Regions from separate parts of the Serratia sp. OS31 genome, predicted to be linked through region 2. Evidence: predicted binding sites of a transcription regulator. Region 2 holds the regulator's gene; each other region holds the start of a gene.
What was found. Region 2 encodes CRP, which controls carbon source genes, mostly activating them, when cyclic AMP is high. Its sites were predicted from a motif close to ATGTGANNNNNNTCACAT; they were not measured.
Positions count from the first base shown of each region.

Region 1: the regulator CRP is predicted to act here: its motif matches at 1,317-1,334, upstream of uxuA (mannonate dehydratase).
Region 3: the regulator CRP is predicted to act here: its motif matches at 1,073-1,090, upstream of idnO (gluconate 5-dehydrogenase).
Region 4: the regulator CRP is predicted to act here: its motif matches at 1,526-1,543, upstream of cdd (cytidine deaminase).

Region 1 is NZ_JACJFQ010000027.1:69,297-72,433, forward strand. It holds gene yeiP (elongation factor P-like protein YeiP) at 1-52, shown strand, start outside; gene uxuA (mannonate dehydratase) at 91-1,281, opposite strand; gene H5P17_RS19895 (mannitol dehydrogenase family protein) at 1,619-3,100, shown strand.
Region 2 is NZ_JACJFQ010000038.1:13,328-16,464, forward strand. It holds gene H5P17_RS22975 (YccS/YhfK family putative transporter) at 1-995, opposite strand, end outside; gene crp (cAMP-activated global transcriptional regulator CRP) at 1,050-1,682, opposite strand; gene H5P17_RS22985 (OsmC family protein) at 2,062-2,469, shown strand; gene H5P17_RS22990 (phosphoribulokinase) at 2,506-3,137, opposite strand, start outside.
Region 3 is NZ_JACJFQ010000018.1:34,869-38,005, forward strand. It holds gene H5P17_RS15770 (LacI family DNA-binding transcriptional regulator) at 1-886, opposite strand, end outside; gene idnO (gluconate 5-dehydrogenase) at 1,157-1,921, shown strand; gene idnD (L-idonate 5-dehydrogenase) at 1,946-2,977, shown strand; gene elaB (stress response protein ElaB) at 3,064-3,137, shown strand, end outside.
Region 4 is NZ_JACJFQ010000002.1:45,268-48,404, forward strand. It holds gene H5P17_RS02490 (MFS transporter) at 1-229, shown strand, start outside; gene H5P17_RS02495 (CidA/LrgA family protein) at 366-773, shown strand; gene H5P17_RS02500 (CidB/LrgB family autolysis modulator) at 770-1,465, shown strand; gene cdd (cytidine deaminase) at 1,601-2,485, shown strand; gene H5P17_RS02510 (NAD-dependent malic enzyme) at 2,708-3,137, shown strand, end outside.

The DNA.
Region 1 (3,137 bases), on a different contig from region 2:
CAAAATCCGTATTCATATTGCCGAGCGCCGCTACATGAGCCGCGCCGACTAGTCGATATTCTGGGGCCTGCGTGGCCCCTTTTTAATGGCTTAGGGTAAATCAGGGAAGAAGCGGCGTTTAAGCGCCAGCTCCACCCCGCGCAGTTCCGCCAACCCCTTCAAACGACCAATCGCCGAGTAGCCTGGGTTGGTTTTTTTCTTCAAATCGTCCAGCATTTGGTGCCCATGGTCGGGACGCATCGGGATCGGCCGGCGATCGCCTGCCTGATGGCGCCGTTGCTCCTCAGTGAGGATCGCCTCGATCACCGCTACCATGTCCACGTCGCCCTGCAGATGCGCCCCCTCGTGGAAACTTTTCGGATTTTCTTCGCGACAGGTGGCACGTAAATGGGTGAAATGGATGCGGTCGCCGAAGGTTTCGATCATCCGCACCAGATCGTTATCCGCCCGTACGCCGTAAGAGCCGGTGCACATGGTGAAGCCGTTATACCGGCTGTCGACCGTTTGCTTGAACCACTGCATATCCTCAATGGTAGAGACGATGCGCGGTAACCCCAGAATCGGCCGCGGCGGATCGTCCGGATGCACCGCCAAACGCACGCCAACTTCCTCGGCCACCGGTACAATTGCACGCAGGAACACCGCCATATTCTCTCGCAGCTGTGCCTTGTCGATCCCATCGTACTCCGCCAGGCGGGCGCGGAATTGATCGAGAGTATAGCCCTCTTCGGCACCCGGTAATCCGGCGATAATATTGCCGGTCAGCTTGGCAACCTCCGACTCGTTCATCGCGGAAAAATAGGCTGCAGCCTGCTCTTGTTCTAGCGGCGTGTAATCCTGCTCTGCGCCAGCGCGCTGCAGGATATGCAGATCAAAAGCCGCGAAGGCGGTCTGATCGAAACGCAACGCTTTCGATCCGTCCGGCAGCAAATACTCCAGATCGGTGCGCGTCCAGTCCAGGATCGGCATAAAGTTGTAGCACACGGTGTCAATGCCACAGGCCGCGAGGTTCCGCAGCGATTGCTGATAGTTAGCGATATGCTGCCGGTAATCGCCGCTGTGGGTTTTGATCTCTTCATGTACCGGGATACTTTCCACTACCGACCACACCAAGCCTTTCTCCGCCAACAGGGCCTGACGGGCCTTGATCTCTTCGACCGGCCACACCTCGCCATTCGGGATATGGTGCAAGGCGGTGACGACGCCAGTGGCGCCGGCCTGGCGCACATCGTCAAGAGAGACAGGATCGTTCGGCCCATACCAACGCCATGTTTGTTCCATTGTTTATCCTTGTAAAAAATCGCCCAGTATTACGGAAGTGAGAAAGACCGCACGGCCTCGCCAATCTTGTTATACCAAATTAAAATAGATATCGGTTATCTTTCACCTTACTCTTTCACCTATCCCTGTCAAAAGTGAAACTGCGATTGGTTGATCCACTTCACGAATCTGGCTTATTTTGCACGAGGCAATGTTATTGATGCGCTTACAGCCTTACACTGGCGACAGAAAATTCGTGCAGGCCCAGGCAAAAACAGCGCCGCATTCTGCACAAAAAACTGGTCTGATAACTTTTTAAGTTAACCGCCAACACCTCTACTCAGCCTTGGAGCTTTGCATGAAGACTATCGCCAACACGCCGCTTCCGGATGCCGTCCAGCAGCCAGGTTACGATCGCAGCGCATTACAGAGTCGCATGGTGCATATTGGATTTGGTGCCTTTCACCGTGCCCATCAGGCGCTGCTGACCGATCGGGTGTTGAATCGTCAGGGCGGTGACTGGGGAATTTGCGAAATCAGCCTGTTCGGCGGTGATAATTTGTTCCGGACGCTACGCCAGCAGGATCATCTTTACAGCGTGCTGGAAAAAGGCGCGGCGGGTAATCAGGCTATCGTGATCGGTGCGGTACATGAGAGCGTACACCGCAAGCTGGAAGGGATTGGCGCCGTATTGGAAAAGCTGGCGGAGCCGCAGGTGGCAATTGTCTCCATGACCATTACCGAAAAAGGCTACTGCATTGAACCCGGCAGCGGAAACCTGGATCTTCAACATCAGGGGATACGCGCCGATCTGGCGGATCCCGGCGAGCCTTCCACCGTACCGGGGATCCTGGTGGAGGCGCTGCGCCTGCGCCTGGAACGCGGCCTGTCCGCCTTTACCCTGCTCTCTTGCGATAACATCCCGGAAAACGGCCACGTGCTGCGTAACGCGATCGTCGGTTTGGCTCAAGCGCGCGACGGCGCGCTGGCCGACTGGATTGCCCGCGAGGTGAGCTTCCCCAGTACCATGGTAGACCGTATCGTTCCCGCCGCAACGCCAGAGACGCTGGATGAAGTGGCCGAGGCGCTCGGCGGTGTTCGTGATGAATGCGCCATCGCCTGCGAACCCTTTATCCAATGGGTCGTTGAGGACAACTTTGTCGCCGGTCGCCCGGCCTGGGAACGGGCCGGCGCGCAGTTGGTCAATGACGTACTGCCTTTTGAGCAGATGAAACTGCGCATGCTGAACGGCAGCCACTCTTTCCTGGCCTATCTCGGGTATCTCGGGGGCTATCAGTACATCAACGACTGTATGGGCGATAAATCTTATCGCCGCGCCGCACTCCACCTGATGCTGGCCGAACAGGCGCCGACGCTGAACGTTAGCGGTATCGATTTGCCCGCCTATGCAGCACAGCTGATTGAGCGCTACAGCAACCCGGCGTTGCAACACCGTACCTGGCAAATCGCCATGGACGGCACGCAAAAATTACCGCAGCGTATGCTGGACTCGGTGCGTTGGCATCTGCAGCATGGCGGCAGCTTTGCCGGTCTGGCTCTGGGCGTGGCGGGCTGGATGCGCTATGTCGGCGGCGTGGATGATGCCGGACAGCCAATCGACATTCGCGATCCCTTGTTGGCTACGCTGCAACAGACAGTGGCGACAACGCCGGATGATGAACAACGGGTGAAAGGCCTGTTGGCTCTTACGGCTATTTTTGGTGAGCAGTTGGCGGCTAACGAGGGATTTGTCACAGCGGTCACCCGCGCCTACTTGTCATTGCGCGATCGCGGTGCGCGTCAAACGGTGCAAAACTGGGTGTCGACTCAGCTGGCTTAGCCATTGAAACAGGCGCAAAGAAGGGAAAATGACGATG
Region 2 (3,137 bases):
TGCTGGGTGCGCAGCAGGCGGGCGATGCGGCTGAAGTGGTAGTAACAGAATTGGCCGACCGGGTTGTCCGGATGCTGCGCCGCCACTTTTTCCAGGGCGGCCAGTTCATTGTCCATATTGAAACGCTGAGAATGCTGATGATAGAGAATGTCATGCGCTACCGTGCGCAGCCGGTTGGCAATCACCTGTGCATTGCGGCGGATGATGGCCTCGGCCTGGCTCTGTTCTACCAGCTTTTGTACCTCTTCCGGCAGATGCAGGCTGACGGTGATGTGCTCCTGTAAATCCAGAGCGACCTGGAAGGTGCGTTGCAGACGCTTTTGCTCGAGATTGCTGGCATGGGGCAGAAAATTAAGTTGTTGATACAGCAAAGTGATCAGGTCCATGACCTTTTGCTGGCGCACCAGCAGTGGCGGTAACGCGGTCTGTGGATCGGTGTGCTGGGTTAACAGTGAATATTTGGCTTCGAAGTAGTCCGCCAGTTCCAGATAGAGCTGGTTGAGCGATTCGCGCATCGGTTGCTCTTTCCACAGCTTGAACCAGAACCAGGTAAACAGGCCGTACCAGGCGGTGCCCACGATATACAACAGGGGCGCGTGCCAAAGCGGCACCGTACCAGCCATGCTGAGAGAGAAGATGGCGGCAACCAGCGCGGCGGGCAGCAGGCGGGCATGCAGCGGGCTGATTTCACCGCTGACGCCAAGCAGCAGCGCCAGGCCCAGCATCAGTATCGGCAGCGGCAACTGCCAAAGTAGCGCCTGTTGCAGCAGCAGGCTGCTGAGCGCAAAGAGCGAACCGCCGACGATCAGGCGTTTGAAGAAGCGTTTGTGGGGCGTGTCCAGCCCGGCGATGTTGCAGCAGGCGGGAACCAGAGAAAACAGCAGGCCGTATTGCAGTTGGCCGATCAGCAGGCCAAGCAGAACCGGCAGGCACAGCACCAGCGTTTGCCGCAGTGCGTAATTGACTTCCGGATGGTAAATCAGTCGGCGCCACATGATAAATCGGGGCATAAAAAAACGGCGCGAATCATCGCGCCGTTTTTTCAGTGATTAACGGGTGCCGTAAACGACAATAGTTTTGCCGTGAGCGGAGATCAGGTTTTGATCTTCCAGCATTTTCAGGATACGACCCACGGTTTCACGAGAGCAACCGACGATCTGGCCAATTTCCTGACGGGTGATTTTAATCTGCATGCCATCCGGATGGGTCATGGCATCAGGCTGTTTCGCCAGGTTCAGCAGGGTTTGCGCGATGCGGCCCGTAACGTCCAGGAAGGCGAGGTTACCCACTTTCTCAGAGGTTATCTGCAGGCGGTTTGCCATCTGGGCAGACAGGCGCATCAGGATGTCCGGGTTAACCTGGATCAGCTGGCGGAATTTCTTGTAGGAAATTTCAGCCACTTCGCAGGCGGTCTTCGCCCTAACCCAGGCGCTACGCTCCTGACCTTCTTCAAACAATCCAAGCTCGCCGATGAAATCCCCCTGGTTAAGGTAGGACAGGATCATCTCTTTACCTTCTTCATCCTTAATCAGCACCGCAACGGAGCCTTTAACGATGTAGTAAAGCGTTTCGGCTTTTTCACCTTGGTGAATCAGCGTACTTTTGGATGGATATTTGTGGATATGGCAATGAGACAGGAACCATTCGAGAGTAGGGTCTGTTTGCGGTTTGCCGAGAACCATTCGCTGTTATCCTCTGTTGTTATCGCTGCCTTGTGTCACAGGGGTCAGAGTTCCCTGTAAAACGTGCTGTCGCCGTTGTTTTAATGGTGGCTATCAGCAGGTTTTGAGGCGTGTCATAAATATACGCTGTCGCTCTAGCATATTAACTTGCCGGGAGAGCTGCAAGCTACATTCTGTTAACATACCGGTAAAGGAGCCTTTCCCTGGGAGTTTCCCTGAAATCAGTGTCCCGGAAAGATTTATTGCGGCTCTGTTTGTAGCACAGAGTGAGGCGGGTGTCTTGTGTTGTCTCGCTTCAGCATGATTAGCATCAGGTTCCGTTGCCAGTTTCTATGCGAAAGCGTACTGTGATTTTAAGAAATTAACCGGAGTGACCAGCATGCAGGCAAGAGTTAAGTGGGTGGAAGGGTTGACGTTTCTGGGCGAATCCGCGTCTGGCCATCAGGTATTGATGGACGGCAACGCCGGCGATAAAGCACCCAGTCCGATGGAAATGGTGCTGATGTCAGTAGGGGGATGCAGTGCAATCGACGTGGTGTCGATCCTGCAAAAAGGACGTAATGACGTGCGTGATTGCGAGGTGAAGCTGACCTCTGAACGTCGCGAAGAAGCGCCACGGTTGTTTACCCACATCAATCTGCATTTTATCGTGAGCGGCAAAGATTTGAGCGACAAGATCGTGGAGCGTGCGGTAAACCTCTCGGCCGAGAAGTACTGTTCGGTTTCACTGATGCTGAGCAAAGCCGCCAGCGTGACCCACAGTTTTGAAATCCGCGACCTGGCGTAACGGATAAAGGGGCGCGGTTGTGCCGCGCCCTGTTGTCTACTCGATTTTTTTTCCTTCCAGCAGTCGCTGCACCAGCGGCGCCATGATCAGCTCCATCGCCAGCCCCATTTTGCCACCCGGTACCACCAGCGTATTGATATGCGAGATAAAAGATCCCTGCAGCATTGCCAGCAGATAAGGGAAGTCGATCTGGTCCAGCCCGCGGAAGTGGATCACCACAAAGCTCTCGTCCAGCGAAGGGATAGCCTTGGCGGCGAACGGGTTGGAGGTGTCTACCGTCGGCACCCGTTGGAAGTTGATATGGGTGCGTGAGAACTGCGGCGTGATGTAGTTGATGTAGTCTTCCATCGAACGAACCACCGAATCCATCACCGCTTCGCGGGAGTGGCCGCGTTCACCGGTATCGCGGATCAGCTTCTGGATCCATTCCAGGTTGACGATCGGCACCACGCCAACCAGCAGATCGACGTGTTTGGCCACGTCGATCTGTTCGGTCACGACGCCACCGTGCAATCCTTCGTAGAACAGCATGTCGGTGGGTGCCGGCAAAGCTTCCCAGGGGGTGAAGGTGCCGGGAACCTGATTATAGGGCACCGCTTCATCGTAGGTATGCAGATACTTGCGTGAGCGGCCGGTGCCGTTTTTGCCGTAGTCGAGAAAGCTTTGCT
Region 3 (3,137 bases), on a different contig from region 2:
TGCCGATATCAAACCTGGGCGTGATCACGCTGGCGATGCCCGGCGTGGTGGCTTTGCCGATATCCAGACCGTGGAAGCCCGACAGCGCGATGTCCTGCGGAACCCGCAGCCCCAGCCGCAGACACTCCTGTAACACTCCGACCGCCAGATCGTCATTGGTACATAAGATAGCGTCCAAATCCGGGTAGAGCTGCCGTGCCATGGCCAGCATGTCGGAGCCGACCGTCACCGAGGAAACACGGTGCGGTGTGATTTGGCGCGGTGTCAGGCCCTGTTTTTCCATTGCCCGGCAATAGCCCTGGAAACGTTTGGTGTCGCGTGCATCGGACATGGCGCCAAAATAAACCACCTGACGTTTACCGCTGGCGAGCAGCGCTTCGGTCATGTCGTAACCCGCCTGGAAGTTATCGAACCCCACGGCGATCCTTCCTTCCGGGCCTTCCAGATCCATCACCTGCGCCACCGGGATTTTGGCCGCCGTCAGGTATTTTTCTGCCCGCAGAGTATGTTCCGAATCCGTCAGGATCAGCCCGGCGATCGGGTAGGCCAGCAGTTGGACGATATGTTCTTCTTCGCGTTGCCGACTGTAGTCATAGTTCACCACCAGCGTTTGATAGCCCTGTTCCAGAGTGATGGATTCGATACCGGCCAGCAGATCGGCGAAAATTTGGTTGTTGAAGGAGGGGATCAAGACGCCAATGCGCGGCTTTTGCGTCGAACGCGCCTCATCGCCGTCGGTAAAGTTTACTTCCTTCATCACCTGGGCAATTTTCTCGGCGGTTTCGGACGCCACCTTTTCCGGCGTACGCAGATAGCGGCTGACGGTCATTTTGGTCACGCCGGCGAGCAGCGCAATATCTTGCAGCGTGACGCGTTGGTTCTTCATTCTGAGGCCTTAACGGGGTGGGGCGGCGAAATCGCGAATAACGCCATGTTAACAAATCGATTTAGTGATAACAATCGACGACATAAAGTATAAAAATCTTATTTTTCAATGAAATGTGTTGAGTTTGTTTCCCGCGAGATTGCGTGGCTTCACGTTAAAGGTAACAGGTTTTAGTAACACTGTTTTAAGTGATCGGTATCACGTTTTTGCCGGCGGCGATCCGCTGATATAGGCGCCTGTCTTATCGGAATGACACTGCCGGGGAATGTTATGAACAACTTATTTTCACTGGATAATAAAAAAGTACTGATTACCGGCGCTTCTCGGGGCATTGGTTTTCTGCTGGCGCGCGGGCTGGCGGAGTACGGCGCTCACATATTGGTCAATGCGACCACCGAGGAAAACGCCCAGCGAGCCGTTGAAGCACTGCGCCGTGAGGGCTTCCGCGCCGATGCCGCGGCCTTTGATGTCACTAACTCCCAGGCTATTCATGCCGCCATTGAGAAAGTTGAGGCGCAAAGCGGCGGGATCGATGTGCTGATCAACAACGCCGGCATACAACGACGCCACCCGTTTACCGAATTTCCGGAAAAAGACTGGGACGACATTATCGCCGTCAACCAGAAGGCGGTATTTATGGTGTCGCAAGCGGTAGCCCGCCATATGGTGCAGCGTCAAAGCGGTAAAATCATCAATATCGGCTCGATGCAGAGCGAACTGGGCCGCGATACCATCACGCCCTATGCCGCCTCCAAAGGGGCGGTGAAAATGCTGACGCGCGGCATGTGCGTTGAGCTGGCGCGCTACAACATTCAGGTCAATGGTATTGCCCCTGGCTACTTCAAAACCGAAATGACTCAGGCGCTGGCGGACAACCCAGAGTTTACCGCCTGGCTGACCAAGCGTACGCCGGCTGCCCGTTGGGGCGATCCACAGGAGCTGATTGGTGCGGCGGTGTTCCTGTCGTCCAAAGCCTCGGATTTTGTCAATGGCCACCTGCTGTTTGTCGATGGCGGGATGTCCGCTGCGGTATAACCGCCTGCTGATGAGAACATGATGATGAAAATTCAAACCCAATCCTGCGTGGTCAACGGCAAATATGACGTGGCGGTAGTGGAGCAGGAGGTCGATTACCAGGGCAGCGGCACGCTGGTGAAAATCACCCGCGGCGGCATCTGCGGCTCAGACCTGCATTACTATCAGGAAGGCAAGGTCGGCAGTTTTCAGGTGCGTCAGCCGATGGTGCTGGGCCATGAGGTGATCGGTGAAGTGGTCGCCAGCGACACGGCTCGGCTGCCCGTTGGCCAGAAAGTGGCGTTAAACCCCAGCAAGCCCTGTGGGCAGTGCAAGTATTGTCTGGCAGAGCAGCAAAACCAGTGTACCCAGATGCGATTTTTCGGCAGCGCGATGTATTTTCCACATGTTGACGGCGCTTTTACCCAGTACAAGGTGGTTGATAGCGCGCAGTGCATTGCGTTCGACGCCGATTGCGACGAGAAGGTGATGGTTTTTGCCGAGCCGTTGGCGGTGACGATACATGCCGCCAGGCAGCCCGGTGAAGTCAAAGGGAAAAAGGTGTTTGTGTCCGGCGTCGGCCCGATAGGCTGCCTGCTGGTGGCGGCGCTGAAGGCGTTGGGTGCCGAAGAGATTGTCTGCGCCGACCTTAGCCCGCGTTGCCTGGATATCGCTCAGGCGATGGGGGCATCCCGCTGTCTGCACGCCGGCAATGACGATTTCAGCTTCTATCAGCAGGAAAAAGGGTATTTTGATATCGCTTTTGAAGTCTCCGGGCACCCTTTGTCGTTGCAGCGCTGTCTGGAGATCACCCGCGCCAAGGGGACGGTGGTGCAAGTCGGTATGGGAAGCAGCTTCCCGGATTTCCCGCTGATGTTGTTGATCGCCAAAGAGTTGAATCTGCTGGGATCCTTCCGATTTGTTGAAGAGTTTGCCCTGGCGGTGGCGTGGCTGGCCGAGGGAACAGTCAATCCGCTGCCGCTGCTGTCCGCCGAGTTTGACAATCGTCAACTGGCTGAGGCGCTGACGTTTGCCGGTGACAAGAGCCGTGCTGCCAAAGTCCAGTTGGTATTCTGATTTTAGCCGTCAGTCTGATGGCGGGGATCGGCGATCCTTGTCTATAGTTAAGGGCCGTTTCATTTTTTAAACACGGAGAACTTAACATGGCGAGAAATACGGATGCGGATCAAACCACGCTCGATGACGATTTGAGAATGCTGAGCGACATGCTGGAAGA
Region 4 (3,137 bases), on a different contig from region 2:
TATCGCGCCACAGCACCTGAAAGGCAGCTATTACGGCGTACAAAACCTGAGCGCTCTGGGCGGTGCCATCAATCCGGTGGTGTGCGGCTTTATTCTCAGCTATGCCGCACCGCAAATGATGTTCCTGATGTTGATTGCCGCTGCGCTGTTCAGCCTGCTATTCTTTTTTCTCGGGCATCGACTGGCGCAGAGGCAACAGCAAAATGCCAACATCGTCAGTGCAGAATAAACGTGCGTCCCCTTTCATCGCGGTTGTCAACCAGCCCCATAGGCATGGTAGCCATAGAGAGAATTCATGGTGTGATTTGTGGCGAAGATCACAGTTTAATTGTATGATGAATGCATCGGTTAAACGGGATTAAGTTATGGCCAAGCTACTCACTCTGTGCTGGAAATACCTGAGGGCATTCGCCCTTATCTACCTTTGTCTGTTCGCCGGAAATGCCATCGCGGCTCTGCTGCCGATCGCCATTCCCGGCAGCATTATCGGCATGCTATTGCTCTTCGCCCTGCTCTCCACCCAAATTCTGCCGGCCAAATGGGTCAAACCCGGTTGCCACCTGCTGATCCGCTATATGGTGCTGTTGTTCGTGCCTATCGGCGTGGGCGTGATGAAATACTATGACCAAATTATCGAGCATCTGGGCCCGCTGGTGGTGTCCTGCATCGTCAGCACCCTGATGGTGCTGGTGGTGGTCGGTTATACCTCACATTATTTCCACCGGGAGCGCCGCATCATTGGCAAGCCGGATGCGACGGAGGGCGAAAAATGATCCATGAAATCTGGTGGTCATTACCGCTGACGCTGGCTATCTATTTTGCAGCGCGCAAACTGGCACAATGGCTGAACATGCCGTTGCTGAACCCCCTGCTGGTGTCGATGGCGGTGATCATCCCCCTGCTGTTGCTGACCGGCATTCCTTATGAGCGTTATTTCCAAGGCAGTAAAACCCTCAATGACTTGCTGCAACCGGCGGTGGTAGCGCTGGCTTACCCGCTTTATGAACAACTGCATCAGATCCGCGCGCGCTGGAAGTCCATAATCGCCGTCTGCTTTATCGGCAGCCTGACCGCGATGATCAGCGGTGGTGCCATCGCTTTATGGATGGGGGCCACGCCGGAGATTGCCGCCTCCATCATGCCGAAATCGGTCACCACGCCTATCGCCATGGCGGTCGCGGAGTCGCTCGGCGGCATTCCGGCAATCAGCGCCGTTTGCGTGATTTTCGTCGGTATTCTCGGCGCAGTGTTCGGGCATATGCTGTTCAAAATATTGAAAATCACCACCCGCTCGGCACGCGGGCTGGCAATGGGGACCGCGTCGCATGCGCTTGGCACGGCACGCTGTGCGGAAATGGACTATCAGGAAGGGGCATTTGGTTCACTGGCTCTGGTGATCTGCGGGATTATCACCTCGCTGCTGGCGCCGTTTCTGTTTCCGGTGCTGCTGCACCTGTTTGCTTAAGGCCTAAAACTTGCGATATATCTCGCATTTATGGTTTTCATTGCATTGATTTCATCAATAAAGAGATTTGCATCACACTTTATTCACGCCGGGCTGCCTAGAATGTTATCCCGTTAACCTGTAGAGAGAGTTTCTATGCACCCGCGTTTTCAAACCGCTTTCGCTGAACTGCCCGCCACATTGCAATCCGCCCTGCTGCCTTATTTTGATGCGCCTGATTTTCCGGCCATGCTCAAGGCGGATCAAGTGGATGCTATCAAGCAGCGCTGCGGGCTGGATGATGATGCTTTGGCATTCGCTCTGCTGCCGCTGGCGGCGGCCTGCTCGTTAGCGCCGATTTCGCAGTTTTATGTCGGCGCCATTGCTCGCGGGCAGAGCGGGGCTCTGTATTTTGGCGCCAATATGGAGTTCAGCGGTGCGCCGATGCAACAAACCATTCATGCGGAACAGTGCGCGGTGACCCACGCCTGGCTGCGTGGTGAATCGGCTCTGGCCTCTATCACCGTTAATTACACCCCTTGCGGCCATTGCCGCCAGTTTATGAACGAGCTCAACAGCGGCACCGCGCTGAAAATTCGCCTCCCTGGCCGCGAACCCGCCACCCTTGGCGACTATCTGCCGGATGCCTTTGGCCCGAAAGACCTGAATATCGCCACGTTGCTGATGGACCGCGTCGATCATGGTTTCCAACTGACGCTGACCGACGAGCTGGAGATGGCCGCGCTGGCTGCCGCCAATCAGAGCCACGCGCCCTACAGCAATGCCCACAGCGGCGTCGCACTGGAAGCAGAAGACGGGAAGGTTTATAGCGGCCGCTATGCGGAAAATGCAGCCTTCAACCCTAGCCTGCCGCCATTGCAGGCCGCACTGATTCTGATGAACGTCTCCGGCGGCGACTGTCAAAAAGTGGTTCGAGCGGTGCTGGCCGAGCCCGACAGTGCCATCCTCACCCAATGGGATGCTACCCGCGCCACGTTGGCCGCGCTGGGTTGCCAAAATGTCAGCCGTATCACTTTCTAAGTCTGCCCCCTGGCGGTGCCGCCCGGCACCGCTGTTACCAGCCCCGCCAGCCGATTACAATGGCATTCACGTCTTAAAACACTTTCTTTAGTTAAATTAGGACTTGATCGTCGATAATTGCGCCAATTTACCTCATGATCCGATAACAATTGCTGTACATATTTTCCCGATCTTTTAGGATCTACCCCATAAAGTTATCCGATACGTTGAAGAGCAAAAGCCATGGAACTTGAATACGAAAGCAAACGCCCCCTCTACATCCCTTATGCCGGCCCTATTCTGCTGGAATTTCCGCTGCTCAATAAAGGCAGCGCTTTCACCGAGGATGAACGCAGCCATTTCAACCTGCACGGCTTGCTGCCAGAAGCGGTAGAAACCATCGAGGAACAAGCGGAACGTGCCTATCGCCAGTACCAGGATTTCAAAAACGACAGCGATAAACACATCTATCTGCGCAATATCCAGGACACCAACGAAACCCTGTTCTATCGTCTGCTGGAAGCACACCTGAGCGAAATGATGCCCATCATCTACACGCCGACGGTGGGTGAGGCCTGTGAGCACTTCTCTGATATTTATCGCCGGGCGCGTGGGCTGTTTATCTCCTACCCTAACCGTGACCGCATTGACGACATGCTGCAAAACGCCACCA